2 regions of the Achromobacter sp. 46006 genome follow, and region 1 is predicted to be linked to the other one. Evidence: riboswitches for the same ligand, from Rfam matches in the RefSeq annotation. Region 1 holds a riboswitch; the other holds the start of a gene.

Region 1 (5,854 bases):
GCGACCACCAGGGCGGTGCCGGAGCCGCTGACCACGTTGGTGCCCATGAAGGCCATGTTCTCCAGTTCCAGCGCATTGGCGGTCTCGCCGCGCTGCATGGCGTATTTTTCGACCGGCAGCGATTCGCCGGTCAGGGCCGCCTGGGCCACGAACAGATCCTTGGCGCCCAGGATGCGGCAGTCGGCCGGAATCATGTCGCCCGCGGACAACAGCACCACGTCGCCAGGCACCAGCTCGGCCAGGGGCACTTCGATCTGGCGCGCCCCCGAGGCATGCAACGTAGCGCCGAAGAAGCGCCGCGAATCGCCCTCGGCCGTGCCGGCGGCGTCGCTGCGAAGGACCGTGGCGGTGTTCTGCACCATCGCTTTCAGGGCCTCGGCGGCGCGATTGGAACGGCGCTCCTGCATGAAGCGCAGCAAGGTCGAGATCGCCACCATCGAGCCGATGATGATGACGCCCTTCCAGGACTGGTCGTCGGGCTCGGCCATGTACACGTCCGTCACCCACGACAGCAAGGCCAGGCCGGTCAACAGCAGGTTGAAGGGATTGCGGAACGACTGCCACAGGTGGACGTACCAGGTCAGCGGCCTTTCGTGATCGACTTCGTTGGCGCCATAGCGGGCGCGGGCCTCATCGGCCTGGGCTGCGGACAGGCCGCCGCGGCCGCTGCGGAACATCGAGAACAGCGCGTCGAAATCCATGCGCGCCACATCGAGCATGCGGCGGTTGGCGCGGCGCGCGGCGTCGGAGGAATCAGCCGTGGCGCTGGCCGGTCCGCCGCCCTGCTCCAGCATGGGCGAACGCCGGAAGTGGCGCCCCGACCGCCGCAGGCCGACCGCGGAGGAGAAGAAGGTCTTCAGGAATTTGAACATCGGAGTGTTCCCGTTATTGATGTTGTTCTGGAAGACACGGGCAGGCCGCCGCCATGCCTTTGCGCGGGCAGCACGGGGCCGCGGCCTGGGCGAAGCAGGCCGTTGCCGCCGCGTACGGGCGTGCGCAGGCACCGGGGCGATGTTGCCGGCGTCCGGATCGCGTCGAGGCGCGCCGGTTGCGGGAAGCGGAACGGGAAACTAGCGGGAGAACCGGGGCCGGCGGCAGTGGCGCGCGTCGAGCGGGCCGGGCCGGGGGTTCGGGGCTGCGGATTCCGTACTAGACCGGGTGACTATCCGGCCAGTCGGCTCGCAAGGGAGAAGACAGGTCAGACAGGCAGGCCGGCCCCGCGCGCGGGGCGCAATCGAGGCTCGGGGTCTAAGGCACTGGGCATGGTCTCTCCTGGGAAATGAAAGGCGGAATCAGGCCGCCAGCGGTTGCGCGCCAAAATGGACGTGGCGCACGGCGGGATTGGCGCTCAACCGGCGGGCTTGCGACATCAGTTCGCCACGCAGCTCGGGCGGGCAATTAACGGTGATGCAGGCCGAGGCCATGCCGGGGTCGCGCCCCTGGTCGATCTGCACTTGCGAGACATCGAGCCCGGCGGCACCGAAGTCCAGGCAGATCTGCTTGCGCAGCGCGCCCAATTCATCGCGCGGGCAGATGACCGTCAGGCGCGAGGTGCCGCGGCGGCGGCCCAGGGCGGTGGCGCGGTCGACGCCAGCACGGCGCAGGAACAAGTCGAAGAAACGCATAGCGACCTCCATTGCGAATGGGGAGCGGCTTTCGCGCATACGCGTGCACGCAGGGTCACCGTGCCGGCGGGCGGACGCGAAAACGCGTGCGCGAACGCTGGCGCTGCGACGAGCGGCGGTTCTGGCGGATTGTGTTGGGGAGAATCCCGGCAAGCCGTGGGCTTGCGCTTGCTGCCCGGAAAGAAAGCCGGGCCTGGGATATCACCGCAACCTGCTCAACAGGTTGCGGCAGACGGAGTTCTGCGTGGACCTGTCAAACAGCGGCGTCGATGCAAGATCGACTACTTTCGCCGGAATCGGTATTCACGAAGACTGCTCCTGGGATGGATAACGGCAAAATTTTACGCGGGTTTCCACTGATGGACAAGGCTTGCCGGCACAAATTTTGCTTTTTGTGCAAAAGGGCGCGAGGCCCGGAGCCTCGCGCCCTTGCCCCGTCAGGCGTAGAAATGCCAACCCAGATAGGCCCCGAACAGGGCATAAAAGCCCCCCACCGCCGACAGCGCCGGCACGCTCATGCCAGCGCGGCGAAAGCGCAGCCACAGCAGGCTGATGGACAACATGGTGAACAGGCCCGCGGCCAGCAGCGGACCATCGAGCAACCAGGGCGTCATGAAGATGCCCAGGGCGCTGGGGATGGTGGCCTGGATCATCATGGCGCCCGAGATGTTGGCCAGCGCCAGGCGTTCCTTGCCCTGGCGCACCCAGATCAGCGCGTTCATGATCTCCGGCAACTCAGTGGCGACCGGCGCCAGCAGCAGCGCGGCCACGTGCGGCGAGGCGCCCATGGCGATGCCCAGCAGTTCGATCTGGTTGACGAATACGTGCGAGGCGCCGGCGATCACCACCAGCGCCAGCAGCGTCTGGGTCGCCGCCCAGAACATCGACGGATTCTCGTCGCGCGGGCGCAGCTTGAGCGGCTCCAGGTCTTCGCAATCCAGACAGTCCTCGTCGTTGCTCAGTTCGCGCTTGACGTACAGGCCATAGGTGGCCAGGAACAGGATGCCGAGCCAGGGTTTCCAGGCGAAGGCCAGCAGGCCCAGGCCGACCTTGAAGACGAAGATGCCCATGAACCAGGCCTGGTCGCGGGCCAGTCGGCGCTGGTCCGCGTTGATACAGTTGGCCTGTGTCGGCTGGCCCCGGCGGGCGCGCCACAGCGCCAGGCCGACCACGGCATAGGCCAGCGTCGCCAGCACCAGTGGGCCGCCCATGGCGGCGCCGACGCCGATGTCCTTTTGCTCGGGAGTTTCGCCGAACACCACGGCCATGAAGGTCACGGCGCTTTCCGGCAGGGCCGTGCCGAAGGCGGCCAGCACGGTGCCGGTCGCGGTGGCGCCAAGCTGGAAGCGGTGTCCGACCCATTCGACGCCGTTGACGAAGAATTCGCAGGCGAAATAGATCACTGCCGCGGACAGGAAAAACAGGAACAGGGTGAGCAACATAGAGGCGAGCCGGGCGAGCAGAAACCAATTGGCGCGACGTAGCGGCTCGCCCGGCCAAGGGTGAACGCTACGCGGCCAAAGGTCTCGCCTGGCTGATCCATGCGCGGGCGGACCGCGGCATGGAGACCGTTAGCGCCATGGAGTCCTGGAAACCGCTGCGCGGAACCGGACCACCAAGTCTGTTGACGCTAACTCCTTTGGGGACAAAGGATGGCTACTCCCCAATGACAGAGGCGCGATTGTAGCAGCCTGCCCGTGACAGTCGAGTGAATCCACACACCGCGCGCGGGCATGCGGCCGGGCTGTCGCATCGGCAGCGCGGCGAGTAAAGTAACTGGCACCACAGCTTCCCGCCGGGCCTTGCGCCCCTTTTCACCCATGAGCCTGCCGCCCACCGATGTCGCCCCCTTCGCCGCCCGCCGCGAGCGCCTGATGGCGCGGATGCGCGCGGAAGGCGGCGGCATCGCCATCCTGGCCACCGCGCCCGAAGCCATTCGCAACCGCGACGCCGAGTATCCCTATCGGCACGACAGCGATTTCTTCTATCTCACCGGCTTCACCGAGCCCGGCGCCTGGCTGGTGCTGATCGCCGGCGCCACCGACCGCGCCCTGCTGTTCTGCCGCCCGCGCCATGTCGAACACGAGATCTGGGAAGGCCGGCGCTTCGGTCCGGAGGCCGCGGCCGAACATTTCGGCTTCGACGACGCCCACCCCCTGGATGCGCTGGACGAGCTGGTGCCCAAGCTGCTGCGGGACCAGCCCACGCTATTTGCGCCTTTGGCGGGCGACAAGCGCAGCGACGGCCGGCTGCACCGCTGGCTGGCGGCGGCGCGCGAAGCCAGCCGCGGCGGCCACCAGCCGCCCGCGCGGCAGCTGGACATCCGGCCGATCCTGGCCGAGATGCGGCTGGTCAAGGACGCCAGCGAGATCGCCGCGATGCGGCGCGCGGCCAAGATCTCCGCCGGCGCCCACGCCCGCGCCATGCGGGCCACGCGCGCAGGGATGCGTGAATACGAGCTGGAAGCGGAACTGCTGTACGAATTCCGCCGGCATGGCGCCCAGGCGGTGGCCTACAACAGCATCGTCGCGGCCGGCGCCAATGCCTGCGTGCTGCACTACCCCGCCGGCGAGGCGGTGCTGCGCGACGGCGACCTGGTGCTGATTGACGCCGGCTGCGAAGTCGACAGCTACGCCAGCGACATCACCCGCACCTTCCCGGTGAACGGCCGCTACAGCGGCCCGCAACGCGCGCTGTACGACCTGACCGTGGCGGCCCAGGAGGCGGCGGCCCGGGCCACCGCGCCGGGCCGCGGCTGGAATGACGGCCACGAGGCCGCGGTGCGCGTGCTGGCGCAGGGCATGCTGGACCTGAAACTGCTGAAGGGTTCGCTGGACGGCGTGATCGAATCGGGCGACTACAGCCGCTTCTACATGCACCGCACCGGCCACTGGCTGGGGCTGGACGTACACGACGTCGGCGACTACCGCCAACCGGGCGCGGGACCCGGCGCCGAACGCCCGTGGCGCACACTGGAAACCGGCATGATGCTGACGATCGAACCCGGCATCTACGTGCGCCCGGCCGACGACGTACCCGAGGCCTATTGGAACATCGGCATCCGCACCGAGGATGATGCGCTGGTGACGGACGAGGGTTGCGAGCTGATTACCCGCGGGGTGCCGGTACAGGCCGCCGAGATCGAGGCGCTGATGCGCGAATAGCCGAGCGGCGCGCGGGACCGCGCCGCTTGCGTGCCGCCGGACGCCGGGCCTACAGCGTCAGGCCGTCCAGCCAGCCCATTGCCACCCACACATAGACCACCACCATCGCAATGGCGAACATGGACACGGTGGCGCCGACCAGGCAGGCCAGGAGGGCAACCAGCACCGGCCCCCAGCCGGTCTTGGGGGACGGCGGCAATCCGGGGTTGTAGAGGCGATCGAACTTCTCGTCGGGCATCAGCGAAAACACCGCGCTCTCGATGAAGCCGTCGATCATGGGAATGAACACCAGGAAAAAAGCCGGGTTGTCGTACCAGACCGGGTAGTAGCGCAGCGCGCAAAACAGGCTGAGCAGGGACAGCGTCGTCACCAGCCAGGCGTAACGCCGGCCCAGGTACCACCAATGCGCGCCGAGCCAGCCGAACAGGCAGGCCAGCAGGCCGACGGCGACCTTGCCGCGAGGGCGGCGCGGGATTGCGGCGGACAGCGAAGAAGAAGCCTCGAGCTGCGTCATATCAATCAACCGGTAATGGGTCCCCGGGCGCCAAGCCGCGCCGGCAGACCCGGATTGTAGTGGACAGGTAAAATCCCGGCATGACTCTCTCCGCCTTCGACATTGCGATTCTTGGCGCCGGCCCCGTGGGGCGTGTCCTGGCGTTGATGCTGGCGCGCGTGGCGCCGGACCCGTCCCGCATCGCCCTGCTGCAGGGCACGGCGGCGCCTGCCACCCCGGCCGCCGCCGTGCCCGCGGCCGACCCGCGCGTGCTGGCCATGAACCATGGCAGCCGCGTGCTGCTCGAATCGCTGCACGCCTGGCCGGCCAAGGCGGCGGACATCCTCAACATCCACGTCTCGCAGCGCGGCCGGCTTGGCCGCAGCGTGATCCGCAACACCGATTTCGACGTGCCGCAGTTGGGCTGCGTGGTCGCCTACGCGGCGCTGCACGCCAGGCTGGAGGAATGCGTGGCCGCCAGCGGCGTCACGCTGCTGTCCGGTCCGCCTGCCGTGGTCGACGGCCAGGATGCCGATGGCGTGCGCATCAGCCAGGGCGACCGCGCCCTCAGT
Region 2 (5,854 bases), on a different contig from region 1:
CCATCGGCGGCCAGCCAGCGGCGCGCCAGCATCGCATCGTGGATACGCACCGCCAGGGTGCCGGCCATGTGGTCGTAGCAGGTGCGCGCCTCGCGCAGCGCCAAAGGGGTATTGGGCTTGAACGGCGTGCGCTCGGCCCCCGCCACCACCAGCAGGGCCTCCAGCGCGCTCGCCACGTCGGCGTTGGCCAGCCGGTAATAGCGGTGCTTGCCCTGCGCCGCCTGCGCCACCAGGCCCTGCTCGCGCAGCCGCTGGAAATGGCTGCTGGCCGTGGACGCGCCGATGTCGGCGGCCGCGGCCAGTTCGGTGGCGGTGCGGGCGCGGCCATCGAGCAGCAGGCACAGCATGCGAGCCCGCGCCGGATCGGCGATGGCGCCGGCGACAGCCGAGAGATTGATGTCGGCGAACTCGGATTCCATGATTCGGCCCAGGCCAAAGTGTTGTGTGCAGGCGCAAGCATACTGCGAGTCATCGCAACAAGACAGCCCGCACCGCCATGCGCACCCCTTCACGTTTCTTCGGCTGGACCGTCCTGCAGGCCACCTTCGTGCTGGCCATCTTCGGCTGGGGCGTGGGCTTTTACGGCCCGCCCGTGTTCCTGCACGCGGTCGTGCAGCGCACCGGCTGGAGCGTGGCGCTGGTATCGGCCGCCGTCACGCTGCATTTCCTGTGCGGCACGCTGATCGTGGCCAATCTGCCGCGCCTGTACCGGCGATGGGGCGTGCCGGCGGTGACGGTGACGGGCGCGGTGGCGCTGGCGCTGGGCGTGTCCGGCTGGGCGCGCGCCGCCGCGCCATGGCAGTTGTATGGGGCGGCAGTGTTCTCCGGCATGGGTTGGGTGACGCTGGGCGCGGCCGCGGTCAATGCGCTGATCGCGCCATGGTTCGTGCGGCGCCGGCCCGCCGCGCTGGGCATGGCCTACAACGGCGCCAGCGTTGGCGGCATCGTGTTCTCGCCGCTGTGGGTGTTCCTGATCGGCCGCCATGGCTTCGCGCAGGCCGCCTGGTGGGTCGGCGTGGCGATGGTCATCGTCATCGCGCTACTGGCGCGCCAGGTATTCGCCGTCACCCCCCGGCAACTGGGCCAGCATCCCGACGGCCTGCCCCCGGAAGGGCCGGCGCAGGCCAGCGGCGCCGCCGTGCCGCCCGTGCCGCGGCTATGGCGCGACCGCGCCTTCCTGTCGCTGGCCGCGGGCATGGCGCTGGGCCTGTTCGCGCAGATCGGCCTGATCGCCCACCTGCTGTCGCTGCTGGCGCCGCTGCTGGGCGCGCAGACCGCCGGCATCGCCATGGGGCTGGCAACCGCCAGCGCCGTCGCCGGCCGCAGCCTGGTGGGCTGGCTGATGCCGCCGGCGGCCGATCGGCGCCTGGTGGCCTGCCTGTCGTATGGCGCGCAGATCGCCGGTTCGCTGGTGCTGATGCTGGCCATGGACCACCCTTGGGCGGTATGGCTGGGCGTGCTGCTGTTCGGCGCCGGCATCGGCAACGCCACTTCGCTGCCGCCGCTGATCGCCCAGGCGGAATTCACGGGCGCGGACGCGGCGCGGGTGGTGCCGCTGATCGTGGCCCTGTCGCAGGCCGCCTATGCCTTCGCGCCCGCCGTGTTCGGCGTACTGCGCGCGCTGTCCGGCCAGGGGCCGCATCCCATGTTCTGGTTCCTGGCGCTGGCGGCGGCCTTGCAGGCGGCCGCGCTTGCCTGCCTCGCGTACGGCCGGGGCGCGCCCCGCCCCGTCAGTCCAGCCCGCCGCGACGCGCCACCAGGCCGGCCATGACCGCATCGCCCTGCTCGCCCGCCAGCCCGGCCGCCACGCCCTGGCGGTCGGCAGCGTTGCGGTTCTGGCTGACCTTCCATTTGCCTTCGATGCGCGTGATGGCGATCTCCACGCCGACGATCGCGCGCATCTGCGCGGCGATGAAATCCTCGGGTGCGTCCTCGACCCGCCAGGGCAGGACCCGGGCCTTCTCCTGCGCATCGGTCAACGCGCCGATCTGGGCTCGCACCCAGGCCGGCTCGTCATGCACTGTCGGCCGGCCCCAGACATGCACGGCGACGAAGTTCCAGGTCGGAACGACCTTGTGCGTCTCGGTCTTGGTGGCATACCAGGACGGCGTGATGTAGGCCTGCGCGCCATGGAACACCACCAGGCATTCCGCGCCCGCGGCCAGCTCCCGCCATTGCGGATTGGCGCGCGCCATATGCAGGCGCAGCACGCCTTGCGGCCCGTCGGGATACAGCAGACAGGGCATGTGATTGGCCATCAGCCCGCCCTCCCCGCTGGTCATCAGCACCCCGAGGGGATGCGCGCGGATGAAATCGTGCTGGACCTCCAGCGAGTCTTCACGGAAAGCGGACGGCAGGTACATGGCGGATGGCGTGGGCGGGGGAAAAGGCACACCATAGCGCCGCCCTGGCCCCATTGCCAGAGCCAGATGCGCATCGAATCATGGGGCCACGGGCACAAGCCCGGAAACGGCCGGACGGCCGCCCTCCCACGCGCGGCCGGCATTCAGGCCAGCGGCTTGACCAACAGCACCGTGGTGAAGCCGCTATCCCATTCCTCGTCGGGATAGGTGTCGATCTCGGCGTAGCCTTGCTTGCCGTAGAACGCGCGGCTTTGCGTGTTGAAGGTATCGGTCTCCAGCCGCGCCTCGGCGTGCCCGTCGGCGCGCATGCCGGCCTCGGCCACGGCCAGCAGCGCCGCGCCGACGCCGCGGCGCTGCAGATCCGGGTGCACGTGCAGCGCCCAGATGAAGTTCTGTTCCCAATCGACCATGCCGGCCACGCGGCCTTCGACCTCGCACACGTGGAAGCGCGCGCCGCGCTCGGCGACATAGCGGGGGATCTTGCCGCTGTCCAGGAAGTACCGGTATTTCTCCGGCGTCATCTGTGGCTGCCAGGTGCCTTCGTAGGTGCGCGTCAGCACATCTTCAAGCGCCGCCGCGTCATCGGCGCGCGCCATCCTGATCATCAGGGGGTTGGTAGGTTGCTTCATGCGCGGCAGTGTAGCAACCGCGCCGCGCCCCTATCGTCGGACGCGTTCGTACGCCAGCTTCATGCGCTCGCGCGCCGCGGTTTCATGCGCATAGGCGCGGTCATAAGTGGCCAGGCAATCCGGCGTGGGGTCGGGCCACTTGATCGCGGCGATGGCGCTGGTCAGTTCATCGCGCGCGCGCTGCCATTCCTTGACGGAGGCATACCATTCCTTGGTCGTGTCCATAGCTTCCTCCCTATGTGCGCGAGCCCCATCGTAGTCCCGCCATCGCCGCATGCAATAGAGACTTTTGCCGATGCAAACGGATGAGTCCGGATGCCATCCGGATGATGCCCGCGGGCGCAGGCGCGGCGCGGGCGCGGTAGAATTCCGCTATCCGCGCGCGGCACAGGCGCCGCCACGCGGGTAGCGGCAGGCGTCGCGGCACGCGCGGCGCGCCAACCGGGTATATTGCGCCTCCGCGCCGGCCCGCGCGCCCGGCCCGCGATCCGTATCGCGGCCCCCTCGACAACCCCTCACGAAACCCGCTCCCATCAATCAGTGAACGCACCGCCGTCGCGGCGGTCGTATAGCAGCCGGCGCGATGCCGCGCTTGCCGATTTACCTCATCACGATGCGATGAATATTGACGTCAACCCTCACTTACTCACGGCCACGGCAAATGCTACTGTTCCGCCTGTGCAAGGAGTACAAGCAATGGATCAGAAAACGAAGCCCTGGGCCTTTCCCAAACCCCATCCGGAAAACACCCCGCGGGGCGAACGGAACAAACAGGAGTTCGACACGCCGCCGGTAACCGAAACGCCAGCGGCCAAGCCGCGCGGCAAGAAAAGCGCCTCCACGGCCGCCGCCAAATCATGACGCGTCATTGAAGGCCCCGCGCCCATGCGCCCGCCCGCCACCGCGCTGCTTCCCGCCGCCTTCGCGCGGCCGGTCCGTGGCCCGCGAGGCCCGAATCCGCCGCGCGCCCAGGGACGCCGGCCGCATCGCGCGGGTTGACCTGGCCGCGCCGGCCGGCCTGCGCCCGACCATCGGCGGCATCGATCTGGCATGATGCGGGACCATCGCGGGCATCGCCGCCCGCTCCCCATGAACCGATCGCCCACGCCCATGCACTACACCCAGGATCCCGCCACCCCGCCCGCTCCCACCGTCAGCTTCGACGACTTCATGAAGGTCGACATCCGCGTCGGCACCATCGTCGCCGCCGACCCGTTCCCCGAGGCGCGCAAGCCGGCCTACAAGCTGACCATCGATTTCGGCGCCGGTGTCGGCGTCAAGAAAAGCTCGGCGCAGATCACCGGCCGCTACACGCTCGAGGAACTGCCGGGCAAGCGCATCCTGGGCATCGTCAATTTTCCGCCGCGCCAGGTCGGCCCGGTGCGCTCCGAAGTGCTGGTGCTGGGGCTGGCCGACGCCAACGACCACACCATCCTGGTGACGCCCGAGCATGACGTCCCCAACGGCGCCCGGCTGACCTGAACCCGCCGTGTCACACCGGCGCCATGCGCCGTTTGGTACACTGCAAGCCTCCTTGGGGAGTAGCCTCTTCCGGCCCCGGCCGGAAGCGCCCGCGTCAACACTCTTGGCCCACCTGGCCATGGCGCGCGCGACCGACACGGTCAGGCGAGACCACGGACTGATCCATAGCTCACGACCGGGCGATATGGACGGTCTGTGTGTTTCGCCCGGTCGGAGCCTCTCCCGCATGAACGCCCTCTCCACGCTCGTCCTGGCTTTCGCCATGTCCACCGACGCCTTCGCCGCCGCCGTCGGCAAGGGCGCCGCCCTGCACAAGCCCCGCCTGTCCGAAGCCCTGCGCACTGGCGTGATATTCGGCGTGATCGAAGCCATCACGCCCGTGATCGGCTGGGCGCTTGGCTCCGTGGCCGCACGCTACGTGCAGGAATGGGATCACTGGATCGCCTTCGTCATGCTCTGTATCCTGGGCGGCATGATGATCCGCAACGGCTGGCGCGCGGACCATGACGAAGCCGCGCCGCCGGTCGCCCGCCATTCCTTCTGGCTGCTGGCCGTCACCGGTTTCGCCACCAGCATCGACGCCATGGCGGTTGGCGTCAGCCTGGCCTTCATCGACAACAACATCGCCATCACCGCGCTGGCCATCGGCCTGGCCACCATGCTGATGGTGACCCTGGGCGTGATGGTCGGCCGCCTGATCGGCAACGTCGCCGGCAAGCGCGCCGAAGTGCTGGGCGGCCTGGCGCTGATCGGCATCGGCGCCACCATCCTGTACGAGCACCTGAAGGCAGCGTGACGCGCGCGCCGGCTCGCGCAGCGCGCGTCGCGGCGCAGCTCGTACGTCTCCATCAATGTCGGACGCATTGACCGCATTGACACCTCGCGCTCGGGCTATCCTCACAGGCCTGTCGCGGCGGATACGCATAAATTTCCCCTGGCCGGCAGACACATCGCGCCGCGGCTGCACACGCGCGGCGCGTCCGGCACGCCGTGCGAATGGAGGGAAAGAATGGCGGTCAAGCATTACCGCGACTGCAATGTCCTCGAAGCCGCCAGGGCGCGTATCCGCCTGGTGTTCCAGCACTTCGAGCGCGTCTGCGTGGCGTTCTCCGGCGGCAAGGACAGCTCCGTCACCCTGCACCTGGCGCTGGAGGTCGCGCGCGAAATGGGCCGCGGCCCGGTGCACGCCATCTTCATCGACCTCGAAGGCCAATACCAGGCCACCATCGCGCACGTCACCGAGATGTTCCAGCGGCCCGACGTCCACCCCTGGTGGATCTGCCTGCCGATCAACCTGCGCAACGCCTCCAGCCTGCGCGAACCCTACTGGTGCGCCTGGGAGCCGGGCCGCGAAGCCGAGTGGATCCGGCCGCTGCCGCA

Evidence for each region. Region 1 has a riboswitch for manganese ahead of AC6LKG_RS01890 (sodium:calcium antiporter). Riboswitches for the same ligand answer to the same signal wherever they lie in the genome.
Region 2: another riboswitch for manganese. It lies ahead of mntP (manganese efflux pump MntP); the one in region 1 lies ahead of AC6LKG_RS01890 (sodium:calcium antiporter).

Annotation. Positions count from the first base shown of each region.
Region 1 covers NZ_JCBANN010000002.1:121,179-127,032, reverse strand. The annotation lists gene mgtA (magnesium-translocating P-type ATPase) at 1-872, opposite strand, end outside; gene AC6LKG_RS01895 (hypothetical protein) at 1,293-1,625, opposite strand; gene AC6LKG_RS01890 (sodium:calcium antiporter) at 2,063-3,067, opposite strand; yybP-ykoY riboswitch at 3,147-3,302, opposite strand; gene AC6LKG_RS01885 (aminopeptidase P N-terminal domain-containing protein) at 3,446-4,789, shown strand; gene AC6LKG_RS01880 (TM2 domain-containing protein) at 4,839-5,303, opposite strand; gene AC6LKG_RS01875 (UbiH/UbiF/VisC/COQ6 family ubiquinone biosynthesis hydroxylase) at 5,384-5,854, shown strand, end outside.
Region 2 covers NZ_JCBANN010000005.1:82,137-87,990, forward strand. The annotation lists gene AC6LKG_RS04485 (ArsR/SmtB family transcription factor) at 1-419, opposite strand, end outside; gene AC6LKG_RS04490 (MFS transporter) at 497-1,771, shown strand; gene AC6LKG_RS04495 (FMN-binding negative transcriptional regulator) at 1,731-2,363, opposite strand; gene AC6LKG_RS04500 (GNAT family N-acetyltransferase) at 2,507-2,992, opposite strand; gene AC6LKG_RS04505 (hypothetical protein) at 3,023-3,217, opposite strand; gene AC6LKG_RS04510 (hypothetical protein) at 3,533-3,853, shown strand; gene AC6LKG_RS04515 (tRNA-binding protein) at 4,103-4,474, shown strand; yybP-ykoY riboswitch at 4,517-4,696, shown strand; gene mntP (manganese efflux pump MntP) at 4,701-5,270, shown strand; gene AC6LKG_RS04525 (phosphoadenosine phosphosulfate reductase) at 5,484-5,854, shown strand, end outside.